Regions from separate parts of the Blautia sp. MSK.20.85 genome, predicted to be linked through region 2. Evidence: predicted binding sites of a transcription regulator. Region 2 holds the regulator's gene; each other region holds the start of a gene.
The links. Region 2 encodes HrcA, which represses chaperone genes, less so after heat shock. Its sites were predicted from a motif close to TGTTAGCACTCNNNNNNNNNGAGTGCTAACA; they were not measured.
Positions count from the first base shown of each region.

Region 1: the regulator HrcA is predicted to act here: its motif matches at 2,855-2,885, upstream of G5B12_RS03140 (Hsp20/alpha crystallin family protein).
Region 3: the regulator HrcA is predicted to act here: its motif matches at 6,257-6,287, upstream of groES (co-chaperone GroES).

Region 1 covers NZ_JAAIUN010000004.1:12,801-20,589, reverse strand. Annotated here, with positions in the region: gene G5B12_RS03150 (AraC family transcriptional regulator) at 1-805, shown strand, start outside; gene G5B12_RS03145 (glycoside hydrolase family 36 protein) at 821-2,452, opposite strand; gene G5B12_RS03140 (Hsp20/alpha crystallin family protein) at 3,066-3,518, shown strand; gene G5B12_RS03135 (phosphoribosyltransferase) at 3,827-4,471, shown strand; gene G5B12_RS03130 (hypothetical protein) at 4,614-5,591, opposite strand; gene G5B12_RS03125 (DUF4317 domain-containing protein) at 6,208-7,401, shown strand; gene G5B12_RS03120 (HAD family hydrolase) at 7,578-7,789, shown strand, end outside.
Region 2 covers NZ_JAAIUN010000011.1:30,436-38,224, reverse strand. Annotated here, with positions in the region: gene prmA (50S ribosomal protein L11 methyltransferase) at 1-322, opposite strand, end outside; gene dnaJ (molecular chaperone DnaJ) at 481-1,671, opposite strand; gene dnaK (molecular chaperone DnaK) at 1,693-3,585, opposite strand; gene grpE (nucleotide exchange factor GrpE) at 3,639-4,274, opposite strand; gene hrcA (heat-inducible transcriptional repressor HrcA) at 4,293-5,336, opposite strand; gene G5B12_RS08195 (ABC transporter substrate-binding protein) at 5,513-6,766, opposite strand; gene G5B12_RS08190 (glycoside hydrolase family 172 protein) at 6,782-7,789, opposite strand, start outside.
Region 3 covers NZ_JAAIUN010000002.1:184,471-192,259, reverse strand. Annotated here, with positions in the region: gene G5B12_RS02125 (helix-turn-helix domain-containing protein) at 50-265, opposite strand; gene G5B12_RS02120 (YifB family Mg chelatase-like AAA ATPase) at 462-1,991, shown strand; gene dprA (DNA-processing protein DprA) at 2,018-2,905, shown strand; gene topA (type I DNA topoisomerase) at 2,977-5,049, shown strand; gene codY (GTP-sensing pleiotropic transcriptional regulator CodY) at 5,197-5,982, shown strand; gene groES (co-chaperone GroES) at 6,323-6,607, shown strand; gene groL (chaperonin GroEL) at 6,655-7,789, shown strand, end outside.

The DNA of each region.
Region 1 (7,789 bases), on a different contig from region 2:
AGAACTTCATCTTATTTCCTGCGGCTGGGAAAAATGTACACCGGAACAGTCCTACGGCCCTGGTGTCCGGCGATATTACACCATCCATTTTGTGCTGAGCGGACAGGGATATTTCTATATGAACAACCGGAAATATACCTTGAAAGCCGGACAGTGCTTTTTCATTCCTCCTGTGAACAGCTCTCTCTACAAAGCAGAGCCTTCTGATCCCTGGACTTATATCTGGATCTGTTTCAATGGAGAAAATGCTCCCATACTTTGTGAACACTGTCATCTTACTGAAGAAACTCCGGTCCAGCAGCTAAATTCGGTTCTTCCCTATCAGGAAACCATTCTTGAAATGATGACCCATCCACAGCTGACACCTTCCAGCGAAGCTTATATCCAGAGCGGTCTTTACCGGATCATCGCCATGCTGGAGGAAGAATTTCACGCTTCCTACACGACCATGGAATCCAACGAAAATTTTTATATCACACAGGCTGTTGATTACATCAAAAAAAGTCCGCTTCAGGATATTACTGTGACCGATGTTGCTGACTATCTGCATATCAGCCGCAGTCACCTTTACGGACTTTTTAAAAAACATCTTGGAACCACGCCCCAGGCTTTCCTGACTTCAGCCAAGATCATCAATGCCCGGGAACTTCTGACGATCACGGATATCCCTGTATCCAGCGTGGCGATCTCCTGCGGATATCAGAATCCTTTTGCCTTTTCCCGCGCCTTCAAAAAAGAAACCGGCATGACGCCCCGGGAATACCGGGAAAAATATCATCATGCCGAGGATCTTCTGGATTGCTGAATCACTTCTTCGGATTTACGGAACAACTACCTTTGCATTGTAGTATTCTACTGTCGCATCCATGGTCGGACCTTCGTTATCATACCAGTCGTACGTGATGGTCTCGCCGTTTTCTCCCCATACTTCCGGGCAGTCGATCTCCTCCCAGTCAAGTGGAACAAAATGCTCTTTCTGTTCTGATGCCCGCAGCATGATCTGATGAAGCTCCTCAAATTCTTCCGGGTTCAGAACTCCAGGTTTTGCGGATACAAACAGTGGTGTGCCGCTCTTTGCAAGAACGTCTGCCCACTGACGGTTTTTATCCCACGGGATCATTCCGAAAATACCTACACAGTCTGCATCAATATGATAAAAAGCATTGTGCTGTGGGAGACGGAATGCCAGTGTATTTACACCCATTCTTCTGGTACGCTCCCAGATACGTCCGCTGGTATCATCACCGGTCCGGTTCAGATGCATCAGACCTGCGCCAAGGTGTCCGATAGTATTGCAGCCGATGATCACTGCGTTATTACTGCGGGAAGCATCGTAAACTTCCTGATAAAGCATTTTTACAATTTCTGCACTGGTTTTGGTCTGGTCGTAGAAATGCCATTTCTCCATGGAATTATCTCTTAAATTTGCCTCAAATCCCCATTTTCCAAAAAGATCAAAAGTTGAAAAATCATGTTTGATCAGAGTGTATCCCCAGTCGCAGATCCGTTCGATATCTCTTCGGATATATGCCAGTGCGTCCGGATGGGACGGGTCGAGACAGTCATTATAGGAAATCCTCCACTCATCCGGGATGTTCTCATCCTCATTAAGAAGCAGACGTACCCAGATTCCCGGGCGGACACCTTTTTCTTTCAGCTTGTCTGCAAGGCCTTTCATATCCGGGAACTTGGCGTTACCTTTTGTCCATGGTCCTCCGTTGTATTCGTCCAGGCGGTGATGCTCCTGCCAGCAGTCATCAATAACCATGAATGGAGGATTTTTTACCCCTTCAGTCAGTTTCAGGATGTAATCGGTATCACTTAAGATCTCCTCTTCAGAGCTGTCGCCGTAAGCATAGTACCAGTTGTTGCTTCCATATACCGGGAACTCCGGGAAAATCGGATCTGTACACATTTTTTTACAGAATTCCTGTGCAGTCTCAAAAGTATCTGCTCCTTCTGATTCCATGCAGACGATCTGTGCGGCACGCAGCTTTCTTCCTTTCAGCTGTACTCCTGTATTACCGCAGCGAACATCCAGAAATAATGTGATTCCCTTGGTATCTGCCTGCCAGCAGCACATAGCGGAAGGGCGGACCTTTACACCAAAGCAGAGGACTTTCTCAGAAAGCTTCGCCAAAAAATACCATGGCAAATAACGATTACCGCTCATTCCATGCCATTCCACATCACCATAGGTACGTTCCCAGGCATCTCCCAGGAATCTGGCGGATTTTGGGATCTTGTAATTCCATCTCAGTTTTACACATCTCACTGCATCCTCTGAGGTGACAAATATATCCTCATGTTCACCTGCATCCTGAAATTCCACGGTAGTCGCACCGGCCGTTACTGTCGGCTGTCCTCCCTGGCATACCAGTCTCTCATCTTCTGTCTCCACAGTTACATAATCCGGTACACCCAGTTTAAAATCTGCATATTTTTTCTTCATTTCTTTCTCCTCCTGCATTTTTCCAACTATTCAGCACATCCTTTTATTGTCAGTCCAATCCAAAATGACATAGTCAAGCGGATATTCGCAATCCGCTTTGCTACGTAGCTCTACACCAAATAACTGCTCCGCAGTTTATCAGGAGGAGCTTGCACTCCTCCTGATACAAGCAAGTCCCCACCCACTGCTTATTGCTTTTCGCAACCCCGCAGGGGACTTACTTGATTTGGTTAAAATTTTTCTTCAACGCATCTCATCTATATGCCTTATTATATTGATTTTTTTTCTTTTTTCTATGCTTTAAAGTTTCTATAACATTGCAGAATGTTCAATCCGTGTCTTTGATATGACTAAGGGTGGAAGTTACTTTTTCATTTTACCGTTCACAAATTCTTCACAAAAAATTAGCACTCAAGGCTTGACAGTGCTAATAATACGTGTTATAGTACATATAGAACAAAGGAAGAGAGAAAAAAAGAAGAGCTTCCGGATGTTCCAGATAACTAAGACATCACCACAGCGGAATAAACCGCAATGGTAAGACCGACAACAGCTGGATCCCCTTGATCCGATCCGCCGGAACGGCGTTTCAATTTGAAAGGAGAAATGACTTATGATGTTCCCGAGTGTATTTGGAGAAAACTTATTTGATGACTGGATGGATGATTTTGGTTTCAGAGATAACTTCTTTGGCGGCAAGAATCCTCTTTATGGCAAACATGCCAAAAATATTATGAAAACTGATGTACGTGAGACTGATAAAGGCTATGAACTGGATGTAGATCTTCCTGGATTTAAGAAAGATGAAGTTCAGGTACAGCTGAAAGATGGTTATCTTACTATCTCCGCTGCCAAAGGCCTTGATAAAGATGAGGAAGATAAAAAAGGCAATTATATCCGCCGTGAGCGTTATGCAGGCAGCACAAGCAGAAGCTTCTATGTTGGTAATGGCGTAAAGAACGAAGATGTTCATGCTAAATTCGAGAATGGTGTTCTGAGACTTTCCGTTCCGAAAAAAGCAGCCGAAGAAATCGAAGCTGACAAATATGTATCTATTGAAGGATAACAATGACTCACTTTCACAGGAGGAGGGGAATCCACAGTGATTCCCCTCCTCCTCTTTTTATACATAACACCAGCCACTCGCATTCCACTTCGCTGCATTCTCATTGTCAAAAAATTCATAATATCGGGCATTTTTTAACAAAGTTATTAGTATTTCAGAATATTTTTTTGTATATTTTGCAGTGCATTATTCCATTTTTTTGAAGTTAATGGTATAATATGCACATTAACTAAATCTGTTTCGCAATCTTTCAGGACAATACTCCTGAACAGCCACGTAAAACACGATCATGACAGGAGGTTTTTATTATGGATCAGGACAAAATGATTAAAATCTATGCACGTAGTGACAGCCGCATTCAGCTGAAAATGATTCCGGGACATTTCGTAACTTCTCAGTCTCATATCACGCATTATCTGGACCTCACCACCATGAAATCCAGATGCGCTGAAGCGCAACGTATCGCAGCCACTCTCGCAACAAATTATGAAGCATCCATTCCGGTAGACACCATCGTCTGCATGGACGGACTTGAAGTGATCGGTGCCTATCTCGCTGAAGAACTGACCAAAGCCGGTGTACTTTCCATGAACGCTCACCAGACCATTTACGTCATCACACCGGAATTCAACAGCACCGGACAGATGATCTTCCGCGACAACTATGAGCCGATGATCAATGGTAAAAACATCCTCATCCTCAACGGTTCCATTACCACCGGTTCCACACTGAACCGTGCCATCGAAAGCGTTCTCTATTACGGTGGCAAGATTCGCGGTGTCGCAGCCATCTACAGCAGCGTAGACAGCGTAGCCACCCTCCCTGTCCACTCTATTTTCCAGGCCAGAGACATCCCGGACTACCACTCCTACCGCTCCGATAACTGCCCACTGTGCAAAAGCCGTCAAAAGATCGATGCCATTGTCAGCAGCTATGGATATTCTGTATTATAAGTTTAACCAAATCAAGTAAGTCCCCTGCGGGGTTGCGAATATCCGCTTGACCCGAATCTGCAAACAAAGAGGAAGCCATATATTAACCAATGCTTCATAGATAACATCGATATCCCTATGGCTTCCTCTTTATGATTTCTGCTTATAATTGATATTCTCTGTACATGGCTTCACGCATTTCTTTATCCGTAACAACCTTCTGAATCTCATCACCCCGGCCATCAAGGATAAGCCTGTTGATCAGAACACTAAGACGCTCCTCACCCTGGGCCATTCCTTGGGCCATTCCTTGAGCCATTCCTTGAGCCATTCCTCGTTCTAATCCCAATGCTTCAGCCTGTTCTTTAGCTTCCGCAAGCAATCTTGCCCTTTTCTCAGATTCCAGTTCCAGAACATGTCCGCCCATAACCTCACCTATTCCTTTCCGGACTTTCTCCTCGTTTCTGAAAATATAATCAGATATCCGAGTGATCAGTCCAATCAGATCACTGAACAGTTCAGACCTTCCAGCTTCAGTAATCTCCACTTCCAGTTTACTCCGGATCACCTCATATTCATTCAGCAATTCCTGAAAAAGTTGCGGATCCTCACTCATCTCATGCCCTCTTTTCTCATATCTCATGATATAAAAAGGAAGCAGCATGAGAAGACTCTTCTCAAATATCTTATCTTTTGTATAATTATCAACTTTAATCGTGGGCACTCTGTACAAATGACATTCTCCATCCGGAAAAACCACATCCACTTCCAGAAAATCCGGCGTATTGCTACCACTTCTCAGATACAACACACAAGAACGTGGAAACTCCATCCGATACCTCCGTCCCTGCTTCCTTGCAAATTCAACAGCAGTTGCAAAATCATACTCAATCATCCGTACAGCCATCGTCGTGTCATCCGTACTCTGACATTCTATGTGATAAATCTTATTTCCGATCAACAACCGCGAATCCGTAATAATCTCACCATCCACCCGCTGATACTCATTACGCAACTGCACAATCTCCACATCAGCCGGATACGACGTATGAAAAACATCATTGATCAAAGGCACGACCAGAAACGTCATCTTCTCCATCATAGTACGAAAAACATCATCAAAAATCGTATTATCACTCAAACAATACTCCTTCTGGTATCTATAATTATACCATCAAACAAACACTGCAGAAACCCTGTATACAGTTTTTATAAATATTTTTGAAAAAACGCTTCAGACATTGAAGCCAAAAGAAACCAAATAAATGGCCAGATCTTATAAGATACATAAATCATACCACACATCCCATCACAACACCACAAAAAACCATCCCAAAAATTCGACATCCCTCCAGGCGTCCAGCAACGCGCCGACGCTCTCAACCTCCCGTCAAACCACAAACAATCTCAGCCTTTCCTCCCAGCCATCCAGCACAGTGCGAGATTTGCAGCAGAAGTCCGGGTGCCGTCGTTTCGCCTGGTCATACTAAGCGTCTGAGGTGTCTCACGGAGCGGCCGGCCCATAACTCGCCATGTACGCTGATGCGTACCTGGTTCAGACAGATGGGCCTTACCCTGCGGCTTGTGGCTGCCGGGTACCTCTCCGTGAGCCACCTCACACGCTAAGTATGAACCAAGGCTCACTCCAAAGCACCTGGACTTCTGCTGCAAATCTCACACGTCCGTCTGCGTCACCTTGCCCCCACCAAACACCTGTGCTATAATCAAACTAATCAAAAAACCGAGGTAAACCACACATGAATAAAAAAGAAATCGCAGAAATAAAAAAACAGTTCACCCCCGACCGATGTTCCATCACCCGCATCTGCGGCTGTTACGTAGACGGCGAAAAAAACAAAAAAACCGAACTCAAAGAAGCCTTTTTATCCTTATCAGAAGAAGAAACTTTCAAATACTTCGACATCTTCCGAAAAACCCTCACCGGCACCATCGGAAAAAACCTCATCAACATGGAATTTCCTCTGGACCAGGAAGCGGAAGGCGGAACCCAGAACTTCCTTATGAAGCTTCGTGAAAGCAAACTCACCGACGACACCCTCACCGAAGCCTTCTACGACAAAATCATCGAAAACTACGACTATGGTGAAAACTACTACATCATCCTCATCCACGCAGTCTACGATATTCCCGGCAAATCCTCCGACGGAGCCGAAATGTTCGACGCCTCCGATGAGATCTACGACCATATCCTCTGCAGCATCTGCCCGGTCAAGCTCTCCAAGGCAGGCCTGCACTACAACGCAGAGACCAACAATATCGAAGACCGTATCCGTGACTGGCTGGTGGAAATGCCTGACTGGGGATTCCTTTTCCCGCAGTTCAACGACCGCAGCACCGACATCCACGGGCTCCTCTACTACACCAAAAACGCCGAAAACCTCCGTTCCACCATGATGGAAGAAGTCTTCGGCTGCACCACACCACTGTCCGCAGCAACCCAGCGTGACTCCTTCAATGCTCTGGTAGAAGAAACCCTTGGCGATGACTGTGCCTACGATACAGTTCTTGAGATCCACGAAAAGCTCAACGATCTCATTGAATCCCAAAAAGACGAACCGGAACCAGTTGTTCTCACCAAGTCCGAAGTAAAGCGTCTCTTTGAAGAATGCGGTGTGGAGGACGACAAGCTTCAGAATTTTGACGAACAATACGAGCTTGCCGCCGGGGAAAAATCTTCTCTGGTAGCTTCCAACATCACCAACACCAGAAAATTCGAGATCAAAACTCCGGATGTCGTGATCCACGTAGCACCTGACCGTGCAGACCTGGTCGAGACCCGCATCATTGACGGACGGAAATGCCTGGTCATCCCAATGGAAAGTGAGGTAGAGCTCAATGGAATCCGTGTCAGCGCACTGAATCCGCCGGAAGAAATTTCTGACATCTCTCTCTCCAACGCTGAAAACGAATCAGAAGAAATACCTTTTTAACCAAATCAAGTAAGTCCCCTGCGGGGTTGCGAAAAGCAATAAGCAGTGGGTGGGGACTTGCTTGTATCAGGAGGAGTGCAAGAAGCTCCTCCTGATAAACTGCGGAGCAGTTATTTGGTGTAGAGCTACATAGCGAAGCGGATTGCGAATATCCGCTTGACCATAAGGAGGATCTTATGAACAATAAAAAAATCTTATTCTTCGACATAGATGGAACTCTGCTCACTCCACATCCTTTCACAGTTCCGGAAAGTACAAAGCTCGCTCTCAAAAAAGCACACGAAAACGGCCATCTTCTCTTCATCAACACCGGCCGCACCAAAGCCATGATGCCGGAAGAAATTTCCGAACTCCATTTTGATGGCTATGTATATGGCTGTGGAACCCA
Region 2 (7,789 bases):
AGTCCTTGTCCTCTGTCTGGGATTCTGTGATGGTTGCCTCTCCGATATCCACAAAGCTTCTCAGATCCTCCAGTGCAGCCTTCACATCTTTCAGGATTGCCTCGGTATCCGCATCCTCTTCCAGATAGAAGTTCAGATATGCGATCCCGTCATCTGCTGGTCCTTCCGGCATAATATCCACAAACATCTGTGCCTTATCCTCATCGGTCAACGGCTGCTTGTCCTGGATCTCCACACCTTCAATTCCCACCTCGGCAAGTGTACAGATCACAATATCCTCTGCCTCTGTTTTTGTCTTAAGTGTAAAACGGTTCCATTTCATCTTTTATATCTCCTTATGCTGTATACACATTTACGGATTTTCATTCCAGTCTGTCGCCTGTTTTCTATTGTCCCGAAAACGGGCACTTCTTTTAATATACACGAATACAGAAAAAAAAGAAAGAGGCATTTTGTGCCTCTTTCCTGTTTTCACTTTATTTATTCCTCAAACATTTCCTTAACTTTCTCACGGAAACCTTTTTTCTTCTTTTCGGTTTTTTCGGAAGTCTCGGATGTGCTGTCCTCTGACGGACGGTTTCCACATGCCGCATCAAAAGCTTCCAGAGCTTTCTTTGCTTCCTCATTGAGATTTGTCGGAGTCTGGACTACCAGTGTTACATAGTGGTCACCACGAACGTTCTTGTTACGTAATGACGGAACACCTTTGCCCTTCAGGCGGATTCTTGTATCCGTCTGTGTTCCCGGTTTCACCTCATAGGAAACCTCACCGTCAACGGTATTAATACGCATCTCACCGCCAAGTGCAGCCTGTGCAAATGTGATCGGAGCTGTTGAAAAGATATTCATATCCTGTCTCTGGAAGATCGGATGACGGGCTACATTTACCTCAACCAGCAGATCTCCTCTCGGACCGCCGTTGGTTCCCGGCTCACCTTTTTCACGGATACGGATGCACTGGCCATTGTCGATACCGGCCGGTACAGATACCTGGATCTTCTTTCTGGAAGAGGTATATCCGGTTCCACGGCAGGCACTGCATTTGTCCTTGATCACCTTACCGGTTCCGTTACAATCCGGACAGGTCTGAACATTACGTACCATACCAAACATGGACTGCTGGGTGTAAACGATCTGGCCCTGGCCTTTGCATTTCGGACATGTGACCGGTGATGTTCCAGGTTTCGCTCCGGTTCCGTGACATGTGGTACACTCATCCTTCAGAACGATCTCCAGCTCTTTCTCGCATCCGAAAACCGCTTCCTCAAAAGTAATGTTCACACGTGCACGAAGGTTGGCACCCTTCATCGGTCCATTGTTGGCCCGTCTGGTTCTGCCTCCGCCGCCGAACAGGTCTCCGAAGATATCTCCGAAGATGTCTCCCATATCCGCACCGTTGAAGTCGAATCCACCAAAGCCGCCGGCACCGCCTCCGCCGCCGTTTTCGAATGCTGCATGACCAAACTGATCATACTGTCTTCTCTTGTCGGCATCACTTAAAACGGAGTAAGCCTCTGTCGCCTCTTTGAACTTCGCCTCAGCCTCTTTATCACCCGGATTTACATCCGGGTGATATTTCTTGGCCAGCTTACGATATGCTTTTTTTAATGTTGCGTCGTCGGCGTTTTTATCCACACCTAAGACTTCATAATAATCTCTTTTATCAGCCATTGTAATTATTTCCTACTTGTCTTAGACTTCCTTGTAATCAGCATCTACAACATCATCGCCGTATCCTGCTTCATTTCCGCCCTGGGCACCAGCGTTTCCGCCCATGTTACCCATATCCGGTCCAGGACCAGCCTGACCCTGAGCTCCCTGAGTCTGCTCATACATCTTGGAAAACAGCTTCTGAGCGCTCTCCATCATCTTCTCCTGTGCAGCTTTGATGTCTGCAACCTGAGAATCAGTAAGCTCCTGTGCATTTGCTGTCTGTGCAAGAAGATCCTTCAGTGCATTGAGGTCTGCCTCAACACTTGCTTTATCGTTTGCGTCAAGCTTGTCGCCAGCTTCTTTCAGTGCATTCTCAACCTGGAATACCATGGAGTCTGCATTGTTTCTTGTGTCGATCGCCTCTTTACGTTTCTTATCCTGAGCCTCGAACTCCGCTGCTTCTTTGACAGCTTTGTCGATATCGGAATCGGACATATTGGAACCAGCTGTGATTGTGATGTGCTGCTCCTTACCTGTTCCAAGGTCTTTAGCGGATACATTAACGATACCGTTGGCATCAATATCAAATGTTACCTCAATCTGCGGAACTCCACGACGTGCTGGCGGGATTCCATCCAGACGGAACTGGCCGAGGGATTTGTTGTCTTTTGCGAACTGACGCTCACCCTGTACAACGTTGATATCTACAGCTGTCTGGTTGTCTGCTGCTGTGGAGAAGATCTGGCTCTTCTTTGTAGGAATTGTAGTATTTCTCTCGATCAGACGAGTTGCGATACCACCCATTGTCTCGATAGACAGAGACAGTGGAGTAACATCCAGAAGAAGGATATCACCGGCACCTGCATCACCTGCAAGTTTACCACCCTGTACGGAAGCACCAAGTGCAACACACTCATCCGGGTTCAGGTTCTTGCTCGGCTCTTTGCCTGTTAACTGTCTTACCTTATCCTGTACTGCCGGGATACGGGAAGAACCACCAACCAGAAGTACCTGGCCAAGCTCAGAAGCTGTGATACCTGCATCAGACAGTGCACGGCGAACCGGCTCTGCTGTCATCTCTACAAGATCATGTGTCAGCTCATCAAATTTAGCTCTTGTAAGGTTCATATCGAAATGCTTCGGTCCCTCAGCTGTAGCTGTGATGAACGGAAGGTTGATGTTTGTTGTTGTTGCGGAAGAAAGCTCTTTCTTAGCCTTCTCAGCTGCCTCTTTCAGTCTCTGAAGAGCCATCTTATCATTGCTTAAGTCTACGCCCTCTGTTCTCTTGAACTCAGCAAGCATGTAATCTGTGACTTTCTTATCAAAGTCATCTCCACCAAGACGGTTGTTACCAGCTGTGGAAAGAACCTCGATAACACCATCACCGATCTCGATCACAGATACATCGAATGTACCACCGCCAAGGTCGTATACCATGATCTTCTGCTCTTTCTCATTGTCAAGACCATATGCAAGAGCTGCTGCTGTAGGCTCGTTGATGATACGTTTTACATCAAGACCTGCGATCTTACCTGCATCTTTGGTAGCCTGACGCTGAGCATCGTTGAAGTAAGCCGGAACTGTGATAACTGCCTCTGTTACCTTCTCACCAAGATATGCCTCTGCATCCTTTTTCAGTTTCTGAAGGATCATTGCGGAGATCTCCTGTGGAGAATATTTCTTGTCATCGATGGTTACACGGTAATCGGTACCCATCTCTCTTTTGATAGAGGAGATCGTTCTGTCTGCATTTGTAACTGCCTGACGTTTTGCAGGCTCACCTACCAGACGCTCTCCTGTTTTTGTGAATGCTACAACGGATGGTGTTGTTCTTGCGCCTTCTGTATTTGCGATAACTGTCGGCTGTCCACCTTCCATTACAGCTACACAGCTGTTTGTTGTACCTAAGTCAATACCAATAATCTTTCCCATGATTTTTTCCTCCTGTTTTAGTCTGTATCTGTTAAAATAAAGTTTGTTGTCAGTTAGTTCGCAACCTTCACCATACTGTGGCGTACTACGAAATCCTTGTAGGTGTAACCCTTCTGGAATTCTTCCACCACGATGTTCTCTCCAACCTCTTCATCCTCCACATGCATCACTGCATTATGGAAATCCGGGTTGAATTCCTTTCCCACTGCTTCGATCGGCTTCACACCAAGCTCATCCAGTGTTGTGGTAAGCTGCTTGTAGATCATTTTCATTCCATCTGCAAAAGCATCACCTTCCTGTGCCTGTGCAAGACCTCTTTCGAAGTTATCCACAACCGGCAGGATCTTTTCAACGATCTCTTTTGCTCCGATGATGTACATGCTGGATTTTTCTTTTTCCGTTCTTTTACGGAAATTATCAAATTCAGCCATGGTACGCTTCAGGCGATCGGTAAGTTCCTCCACCTTCTGCTCAGATTTATCTTTTTTCTTCTTTCCGAAGAAGGAAGTTTTTGATTTTTCTTCTTTTTTATCCTCTGAGGCAGCTTCTTCGCCTGGAGTATTGTTTTCTTCCTCCGGCAGATCTTCTCCCTCCGGTGTCAGGTTTTCTTCTTCCTGATCTCCGTCAGTTACGGGGATTTCCTTCTCCGCTTCCTGCTCTTCGGATGTTTTCTTTGTTTCCTCCGACACTTTTTTTCTACCGCCTTTCTAAGTTTTCTTCTTTTTCAAAACGTCATCCAGATGATTCTTAAGTTCCTTCAGACTGTCCACTACATTCTCATAATCCATTCGTTTGGGACCGATGATCCCGATGGTTCCGTACATTCCGTCTCCCAGTTCATATCTGGCAGTTACAATGCTGCAGTCCTTCATGGTCTGGATTGGCATCTCATCACCGATGTAAACCTGGATTCCTGTATTCTCTCCATCTGACATCTGTTCTTTTACAAGATCGGCAAGTTCATGCTTCTCCTCAAATGCGGAGATCAGCTCCGTTGCCTTCTCTTTATCGGCAAGCTCCGGATACTTGAAGATGTTCGTTGCACCTGAAGTATAGATCTCCATATCTTCCTCTTCCACATGAATGGTGGCTGCCACTGCATCCAGAACCGTTGCCACCACACCGCTGTGGCTGCCTGCCTGTTCCTTCAGTCTGGCGATCATCCCAAGATTGATATCCTGGATCGGGATCCCATTGAGATTGGTGTTAAGAAGAAGATTCAGTTTCAGGATCGTCTGGTCGTCCATTTCCTCATCCAGATTGATGATCTGGTTCCGGACTGTGTTGTTGTCACTGACAACTACTGCCACAAGCTGAAGCTCGCTCATTCTCGACAGCTGGATGAACTTGATCTTGTTGCCACTGTACTGCGGAACGGAAACCATGGTAGCATAGTTGGTATTGGAAGCAAGAACTTTCGCAACCTTCTTAAGCACCTTATCCATCTTATCTGTCTTCTCAATGATCAGATCTCGCAGCTCTGCAACCTCTGCTTCCTTCTCCTTCATCAGCTCATTGACGTAAAGTCTGTAGCCTTTATCTGAAGGAATCCTTCCTGCTGAGGTATGAGGCTGGACGATATAGCCCATATCTGTCAGGTCTGACATTTCATTTCGGATCGTTGCGGAACTGACATTGAGATCCGCATACTTGGAAATGGTCCTGGAACCAACCGGTTCTCCGGTTTCCATATAGGTCTTGATGATTGCTTTTAAGATTTTTTGCTTGCGCTCATTCAACACCTCTTCCATGAATCCATCTCCTTTCCTTTTTATTCTTTCCTGACGGATGTTGATTCTTTTTTTACATCTGTTAGCACTCATTTTAGTGGAGTGCTAACATCTACAGTCTTTAAGATATCACCATGTAAAATATTTGTCAATATGTTTTGAAAAAAAGTTCTTATTTTTTCAAAACAAAAAAAGCATCAGTACGATGCTTTTTTGTAATACTGGTCTATGCAGTTCTGTGCCCCGGCAAAAAATTCCGCTTCTGTTTTCTGTCCCAGCATATATTTCTGAAATTCCGTTCCCATGGACGAAACGGCTTCTATGGAATCGGCACACAGTGGTCTTGCTTTCAGCTTATAATCTTTCAGATATTGCCGGATCATTTCAATGCCATCCAGATCAAAATTCTTATCCTCGATCACATCCAGTCTTGCCGGACACATTTTTGTCAGCTGTCCGTAATTTTTACTGGCCTCATATCCGGACACATACTGAAGGAACTTCAGAGCTGCTTCTTTATGATCAGAATTTTTATTCAGTACATACTGCCAGGTTGCGATATTGGTCACCTTCTCGTCAAATTCCGGAAATGGTGCCATATGGATCTTATCTTTTCCATACACGCCTGCATTCTGAAAAGTACTCAACACACCGGTATACATAAACATACATCCATACTGGCCGTTTATAAATTTTTCATTCAGCTGGTCATGCTGGTCGATCAGATTCTCCTCTGATATCATCCCTGTATCCAGCATTCGCTTCATATATTCTGCCGCTTCTCTTGTTTTCGGATCCGTCCAGTCTGTATAATCTCCTCCGAAAAAATCGACATACTCGCTGATACTATTATATATGTAAGAAATCTCCCATGCATCCCCATATGCATATTTTCCCGTATTCTGAAGCTTTTTTTGAAGGATCTCAAGATCACTGAGACAGGAGAGTCTGTCCAGACCAGCCTGATCCAGCAATTCCTGGTTCACCCAGAATGCCATGATATCCATCCTGAACGGTACCGAAAAAATATGTCCGTCTGACATGCATATTTCTTTCAGGTATTCCTGCAGAAAATTCGCCGCTGTCTCCTCTGTCATAACCGTATCTTCCAACGGAAGAAGAAATCCCTTATGTTTAAATTCGGATATCATCTCATCATTTACTGTGATCAGATCAACAGAATCATCTCCTGATGTCAGAAGAGTTGCTATTTTGGCCTGGCGATTGTCCGCATTGGCCGGACATTTTTCAATATGGATCTTTATTCCAAGATCTTTTTCCGCCTGGCTGATAAAAAAATCAAAGCCTTCTGTGCCTGCATCCACATGAAGGATCGTCAGTTCCTGTCTGTTCTCCGGCACAATATCAGATGCAGCCTCCTTCTTCTGGACTCCACATCCTGTCACTGCCAGAGCCAGGGCAAATACCCCGCAAAATACCTGTTTTTTCAATCTCTACCACCCTTTTTATCTGGGCCATCTATCCTCTTTTGACATCAACGGCTGGAACGGTGCATGAGGAAGTGTCTGATACCAGTACGCTACACTTGCCACATCATCCTGTCGTTCAAACAGGCCACGGTATCCGACGCCTATCTGCTGAATCGTAACGCGAAGATCCTCTTCAAAGCAGATTGGATCCTGTAAATGCCATCTGTAAAAGCCTCTCATTGGCGGGCAGTCATCATTATGATAAAAATTGTGGATCAGCTCGTCATGGGCAGAATAATACGGATATCCCAGATACGGCGTGTTATAATTCTGTTCCACGGTTTTTCCATCCACCTGTTTGGCAAAGCTCCAGGAACCACCAAAGTAATCTTCCGTTCCTGTTCCACAGATGGTCGGATACTCCTCATCTCCGTCAATATAAAACTTCATTTCTCCCTCGCCCCACCAGTAACGTTCCAGTGTGGTAAGTGCCATGTAGGTTCCTATATAATGGCCTTTTCCTTTTACTCCATCCAAAATTGTATAATCTTTTGTTTTTTCTGTCAACCGTTCCCTTCTCCACTGCGCATGGAAATAAGCAATATCGTCCGGAAGCTCATCATAGAGACAGTAATCTACCTGATAAAAGAAAGCCGGGATTTTATTTGCATGCTGGTTTTCCAGTGTGATCTTTGCTTTCTTCTTAAACGGCATCGGGAAATAGCAGTTAAAGCCCCTGTTTGGAACAACAGCCACCGGAACAGAATTTACAAAACATTCCCTTCCGAATCCGCAGCAGAAGAAATCACCCAGAGGACTTTCCACGGAAGGAGTTTCCTCGTCATCCCAGTACATACGGATTACAAGATCTCTCAGTACAAAGCAATCTGCCTCTGTAGTCTTGTTATCAACGGTGATCCAGATATGATTGATCTGTCCCGGTCCTTCCATTTCTGCCAGAGTTACCACAGTTCCCGGCTCAATATCCCTGAGACACGGGCTTCCTTTTCTGGACGGTCCCAGATGACTTGCAGCCATACCGCC
Region 3 (7,789 bases), on a different contig from region 2:
AATCCTGATAAAGGAATTTCCCGAACTGTTTCAAGTTCCGGGGATTTCTTTATTTGATCATTTTTTTTCGGTCCGTACGGCCGACGAGATAGTCGATACTGGTGTCGTAATAATTTGCCAGCCGGATAAGCATTTCGATAGGAATATTACGGGATCCCGTTTCATAATGGGAATAAGAACGCTGACTGATGTGAAGGATTTCACTTAATTCTCTCTGAGAGAGATCTGCGTCTGTACGTAAATCCTGAATACGCTGAAATTTCATTGTGCTCACCTCTTCTTTCTATAGGAAGTATAAAACAGAACGAATTGCACTCTTGCAAAAGAGAGCAAAATGGACTATACTAAATTTATTATCTTCTTTTATTCAGAAAATGTCTATCTGAAATTTTCCCATTAATAATTGAAAAGACGAGAGATCTGAAGATCGGGTTCGGATTTTTCTCGCAGAAAGGACGAATTTGTTCGCAAGTGTATTATCAGCGGCGATTTTTGGCATGGAAGTGCGGGAAATCCAGGTTGAGGCAGATGTCAGTGATGGTTTGCCTTCTTTTACCATGGTTGGTTTTCCGTCTGCACAGGTAAGGGAGGCACAGGAGAGAGTTCGGACTGCATTTAAAAACAACCGGCTCAGCCTGCCTCCAAAGCGGGTAACAGTAAATTTTGCCCCGGCAGATATGAAGAAAGAAGGGGCCGGGTTTGATCTTCCGGTAGCTGCGGCAGTGCTTGCGGCTGCCGGGATCCTGAAACCGGAATTACTGAGCAGAGTTCTGGTTGTAGGAGAGATCAGCCTGAATGGAGAAATCCATGGTGTTTCCGGAATCCTGCCTCGTGTGATCCGTGCAAGAGAACTGGGGTTACGATTTTGCATTATTCCGGAAGAAAATATCCGGGAAGGAAAACTGGTACGGGATATGCAGGTGTTTGGGGTAAAAACGCTGGGAGATATGATCCGCTGTCTGAAAGAGCCGGAAGCATATCTATACACAGAAGAGAAAGAGATGGATATACAAGACGATCCAACGGAAAACAGGATTGATTTTGCGGATGTATGCGGACAGGAAGGAGCAAGGCGGGCAGCAGAGATCGCTGTAAGCGGTTTTCATAATATTTTGCTGATCGGTCCTCCAGGTTCCGGAAAAACCATGCTGGCAAGACGCCTGCCGACGATCATGCCCAGACTGACTTTTGAAGAGAGCCTGGAGATCACGAAAGTGTACAGTGTGGCAGGACTTCTTACAGAAAGTGACCCTCTGATCAGGGAGAGGCCTTTTCGCAGCCCTCATCATACCAGTTCCCCACAGGCACTGGCAGGAGGCGGAAGGGTTCCGGGACCGGGAGAAATTACCCTCGCACACAGAGGCGTTCTCTTTCTGGATGAGATGCCGGAATTTTCAAGAAAGAGCCTGGAGATCCTGCGTCAGCCCCTGGAAGATAAGGAAATCCATCTGTCCAGAGCGGCAGGAACCTATACGTTTCCTGCGAGTTTTATGCTGGCAGCAGCAATGAATCCCTGCCCCTGCGGATTTTATCCGGATATGAACCGATGCCGCTGTACTCCGGGAGAGATCACGCATTATCTGGGGAAAATCAGCCAGCCACTTCTGGAACGCATAGATATCTGCACAGAAGTTCCGTCGGTGAGTTTTTCGAAGATGAAGAAACGGACACCAGGAGAGCCTTCCGCAAAAATACGGGAAAGAGTAAAAACTGTCCAGGAGATTCAGAGAAAACGTTACCAAAAAGAGAAATTTTGTTTTAACGGAGAGCTTGACGGAAGAAATCTGGAAAAATACTGTGTTATGACAGCAGAAGCGGACAGACTGCTGGAACAGGCATATGAACAGTTTCGGTTCAGTACAAGAGCTTATCATAAGATCTTAAAAGTAGCCAGGACTATTGCGGATATGGAAGAAGCAGAAAAGATCCTGCCGGAGCATATCGGGGAGGCTCTTGCCTATCGGGCTTATGATAAAAAATACTGGTCATAAAACAGCAGAAAGGAAGGTACTTTATAATGGAAGAAATACAGAAAACAGAGATCCATTATGTGGAAAAAAACAGCAGCATTTATCCGGCAAGGCTTCGGGAACTTTCCGGTATGCCAAAACAGTTATATTATATTGGAAGATTTCCGGAAGATAATAAACCGACAGCAGCGATCGTTGGGGCCAGATTATGCAGTGCCTATGGAAGGATACAGGCATTTCGGTACGGGAAATTTTTGAGCGAGCACGGGGTACAGGTGATCAGCGGTATGGCAGCAGGAATCGATGCGGAGGGCCATAAAGGTGCACTGGAAGGAGGAACGCCTACATTTGCGGTACTTGGAAATGGTGTGGATATCTGCTATCCTTCATCCAGCCGTGGGATTTATCGGAGGATTCCGCAGAAGAACGGAGGGATCATCAGTGAGTATGAACCTGGGACCAGAGGCAGGGCTTATCATTTTCCGGCAAGGAACCGGATCATCAGCGGACTTGCAGACCTGGTGCTTGTAGTGGAAGCAAAAGAAAAGAGCGGATCACTGATCACTGCGTCCTGTGCTCTGGAACAGGGGAAAATGGTCTATGCCATTCCGGGAGCAGTAAATGATGCGTTGAGCCGTGGATGTCATAAGCTGATTTATGATGGAGCGGGAATCGCCTACTCTCCGGAAATACTTCTGGATGAGTGGGGACTGTCTGTGAAAAAAATGACAAATTTGTCGGGGAAAACCAAGATAGGACTTGCAACGGATTTGGATTTGGTGTATAGTTGTCTCGATTTACGACCAAAAAATCTGGATCAGATTATCAGAAAAACCGGTTTTTCACCGGGAAAAACAGCCGGTATCCTGGGACAGCTCATGCTGATGGGATTGGTGAAGGAAACCGGAAGACAGAATTATATCAGACTTGAATAACCGCCTTTTTGCCGGTAGCAGTGAGATTTTTTACACCGGACAGAAGGCAGAATAAGATTAGGAGAGGTAAAATGGCCAAAAATCTGGTGATAGTAGAGTCACCTGCTAAAATGAAAACAGTAAAAAAGTTTCTGGGGGCAAATTATACAGTAGAGGCATCCAATGGCCACGTAAGGGATTTTCCAAAGAGCCAGTTTGGTATTGATGTAGACAATGATTTTGAACCCAAGTACATTACGATAAGAGGAAAGGGAGAGCTTCTTGCAAAACTCCGTAAAGAAGCAAAAAAAGCAGATAAGATCTATCTCGCAACGGACCCTGACCGTGAAGGAGAGGCAATCTCCTGGCATCTGATGCAGGCACTGAAAACAGATACTTCAAAGATGCACAGAATTACATTTAATGAAGTAACAAAAACAGCAGTCAAGGCGTCCATCAAACAGGCCAGAGAGCTGGATATGAATCTTGTGGATGCACAGCAGGCCAGACGTATGCTGGACCGTATGGTAGGTTATACCATCAGCCCACTTCTCTGGGCCAAAGTAAAAAGAGGATTAAGTGCAGGCCGTGTGCAGTCTGTAGCACTGCGTATCATCTGTGACCGAGAAGATGAGATCAACGCATTCATTCCGGAAGAGTACTGGAGCCTGGAAGGTGAATTTCAGGTAAAAGGTGAAAAGAAGCCGTTAACGGCCAAGTTCTATGGAACTGATAAAAAACTTCCGATCAAAAACCGCCAGGAAATGGATGAAATCCTGAAAAATCTGGAAAACTGTAAATATGAGATCACAGAAGTAAAAAAAGGCGAGAGGATCAAAAATGCTCCGCTCCCGTTTACAACCAGTACACTGCAGCAGGAAGCGGCCAAGACTCTGAATTTTTCCACACAGAAAACCATGCGTCTGGCACAGCAGTTATATGAGGGTGTTGATGTCAAGGGAAGCGGCACAGTAGGTCTGATCTCTTATCTGCGTACAGATTCCACCCGAATTTCCGAGGAAGCAGATGCAGCAGCAAGAACCTACATTTCTGAACAGTACGGACAGAATTATGTTTCTCAGACAGAAAAGACAGTCAAAAACGGACAGAAGATCCAGGATGCCCATGAGGCAATCCGCCCTACAGACATTACAAGGACACCGGTTCTTGTGAAAGAATCTCTCACCAGAGATCAGTTTCGTCTGTATCAGCTGATCTGGAGACGCTTTGCGGCCAGCAGAATGGCACCGGCACGTTATGAGACTACATCTGTCAAGATCGGAGCCGGCGAGTATGTATTTACGGTTGCGGCATCCAAGGTTGCGTTTGATGGTTTTATGTCTGTGTATACAGAAGAGGGCGATGACAAAAAAGGCAATATTTTAAGTCAGAGCCTGGAAAAAGGCATGGAGCTGAAACTGAAAGAACTGAAACCGGAACAGCATTTTACACAGCCACCGGCACATTATACAGAGGCATCACTTGTAAAAACCATGGAAGAACTGGGAATTGGACGCCCGAGTACCTATGCGCCGACGATCACAACGATCATCAGCCGACGCTACGTATCAAAGGAACAGAAAAATCTTTACGTTACAGAGCTTGGTGAAGTTGTTAACAATATTATGAAACAGGCATTCCCGAGTATTGTGGATGTAAACTTTACAGCTACCATGGAGGGACTTCTGGACTGCGTGGAGGCAGGCACTGTGCAGTGGAAGACTGTTGTACGTAATTTCTATCCGGATCTGAAACATGATGTGGATGAGGCGGAGAAAGAACTGGAGAAAGTTGATATCCAGGATGAGGTTACAGATGTAGTCTGCGACAACTGTGGCCGTAACATGGTAATTAAGTATGGTCCACACGGAAGATTTCTTGCATGCCCGGGATTCCCGGACTGCCGTAATACGAAACCATATTATGAAAAGATTGGTGTTGCATGTCCGAAATGTGGCGGTGAAATTGTCATGAAAAAAACGAAAAAGGGCAGAAAATATTACGGATGTGAGAATAATCCGGAATGTGATTTTATGTCCTGGCAGAAACCATCCGCAAAGAAATGTCCGAAATGTGGCAATTATATGCTCGAAAAGGGAAATAAGCTGGTTTGCAGCCAGGAAACCTGCGGATATGTGGAACAGAAACCAAAAGATGAAGATTGATGGAATAAATGCTTTTCTACCAATTTTCAGAAAATCCCGTTAAAAATAAAAAAAATATAAAAATGTCTTGTAAATTTCCAGAATAACGTGTAATATTAGACTAGAAAAACGATTTCTTTCAAGGTACGAAAGTGAAAGGAGGAAAAAATGAGCGTTCAGTTGCTAGATAAAACTAGAAAAATCAATAAGCTTCTGCATAACAGCAGCTCAAGCAAGGTAGTGTTTAACGACATTTGCCAGGTGCTCATGGAAACCTTAAGTTCCAACATCCTGGTACTCAGTAAGAAAGGTAAGGTTCTGGGAGTCAGTATCTGTCCGGGCGTAGATGAGATCACAGAGCTGATCGATGATAAGATCGGCGGACATATTGATCCGTTATTGAACGAGAGATTTCTTGGCGTTCTTTCTACCAAGGAGAATGTCAATCTCCAGACACTTGGCTTTGAGCATGTACCAGGGAATTATCAGGGAATCGTAAACCCTATCGATATTGCAGGTGAGAGACTGGGAACATTATTTATGTATCGTAACGATCATCCGTATGATATTGAAGATATTATTGTCAGTGAGTACGGTACAACTGTTGTAGGTCTGGAAATGATGCGTGCGGTTCATGATGAGAATGCGGAGGAAGACAGAAAGCAGCAGATCGTGAAATCTGCGTTCAGTACCCTGTCCTTCTCAGAGCTTGAGGCGATCATCCATATCTTTGATGAACTGGATGGAGACGAAGGCATCCTTGTTGCCAGTAAGATTGCTGACCGCGTAGGTATCACCAGATCTGTGATCGTAAATGCACTGCGTAAATTTGAGAGTGCAGGTGTGATCGAGTCCCGTTCTTCCGGTATGAAGGGAACTTACATTAAGGTTCTTAATGAAGTAATCTTCGACGAGCTTGAGGAGATCAAGGCACAGAGAAACAAAAAGGCATAATGCGATCTGCATTATCTGCCGACTGATAATATAAGATAAAGAACGTGACGAAAGAGACTACCCGTTATTGTGGGCAGTCTCTTTTTTACTGAAATTCTTTTGCAGGATCGCATAAAAGGAAAGTGTATCTTTTTAGAAAAAATCAAAATAAATAATGAAATTAAGAAAATAAGAGAAAACAAGAGTATAAAAGAGATATAAAGAGAATAAACTAGAAATAGTATATCTTAAAAGAGTTGCGAAAAAACGTGAAATTCACTAATATAGCCATAGTGATTAGCACTCGTAGAAAGTGAGTGCTAGCAAACGAAAATGGAACTGATAAGGAGGAACATAGATCATGAAGTTAGTACCTTTAGGCGACAGAGTAGTATTAAAACAGGTTGAGGCAGAAGAGACAACAGCATCCGGAATCGTACTTCCGGGACAGGCACAGGAGAAACCACAGCAGGCAGAAGTTATCGCAGTTGGTCCTGGCGGAGTTGTAAATGGCAAAGAAGTAAAGATGGAAGTAGAAGTCGGAAACACTGTTATTTACTCCAAATATGCAGGAACAGAAGTTAAGATGGATGGTACGGATTACATCATTGTAAAACAGGAAGATATCCTGGCAGTTATTAAATAATATAAACATCTTATCGTATATCAATATAAATAGGAGGTCATTTTATCATGGCAAAAGAAATTAAATATGGCGCAGAAGCAAGAGCAGCACTTGAAGCTGGTGTAAATAAACTTGCAGATACAGTAAGAGTAACACTTGGACCGAAAGGAAGAAACGTAGTACTTGATAAATCTTTCGGTGCTCCGCTTATCACAAACGATGGTGTTTCCATCGCAAAAGAGATCGAGCTTGAGGACGGATTCGAGAACATGGGTGCTCAGATCATCAAGGAAGTTGCATCCAAGACAAACGATGTAGCAGGTGATGGTACTACAACAGCGACTGTACTTGCTCAGGCAATGGTTCATGAGGGAATGAAGAACCTGGCAGCAGGTGCCAACCCGATCATCCTCAGAAAAGGTATGAAAAAAGCAACAGATGTTGCAGTAGAAGCGATCAAGAACATGAGCCAGGCAATCAACGGCAAAGAGCAGATCGCTAACGTAGCAGCAATCTCTGCAAGTGATGAGCAGGTTGGACAGCTTGTTGCTGATGCTATGGAGAAAGTTTCCAAAGACGGTGTTATCACTGTTGAGGAGTCCAAGACCATGCATACAGAGCTTGACCTTGTAGAAGGTATGCAGTTTGACCGTGGATATATTTCCGCATACATGTCCACAGATATGGAGAAAATGGAGGCAACTCTTGATGATCCGTACATCCTGATCACAGACAAGAAGATCAGCAATATCCAGGAGATCCTTCCACTTCTTGAGCAGGTTGTTCAGGCCGGTGCGAAACTTCTCATCATCGCTGAGGATGTTGAGGGTGAGGCCCTTACAACTCTGATCGTCAACAAACTGAGAGGAACCTTCCAGGTAGTAGCTGTAAAAGCTCCTGGCTATGGTGACAGAAGAAAAGAGATGCTTCAGGATATCGCGATCCTGACAGGCGGACAGGTGATCTCCGATGAGCTTGGTCTTGACCTGAAAGAAGCTAAGATGGAGCAGCTTGGACGTGCAAAATCTGTTAAAGTTGCAAAAGAGAACACAGTTATCGTTGATGGTCTCGGTGACAAAGATGCCATTGCAAAACGTGTTGCACAGATCCGTGCTCAGATCGAGGAGACAAAATCCGAGTTCGATAAAGAGAAACTTCAGGAGAGACTTGCAAAACTGGCTGGCGGCGTAGCTGTTATCCGTG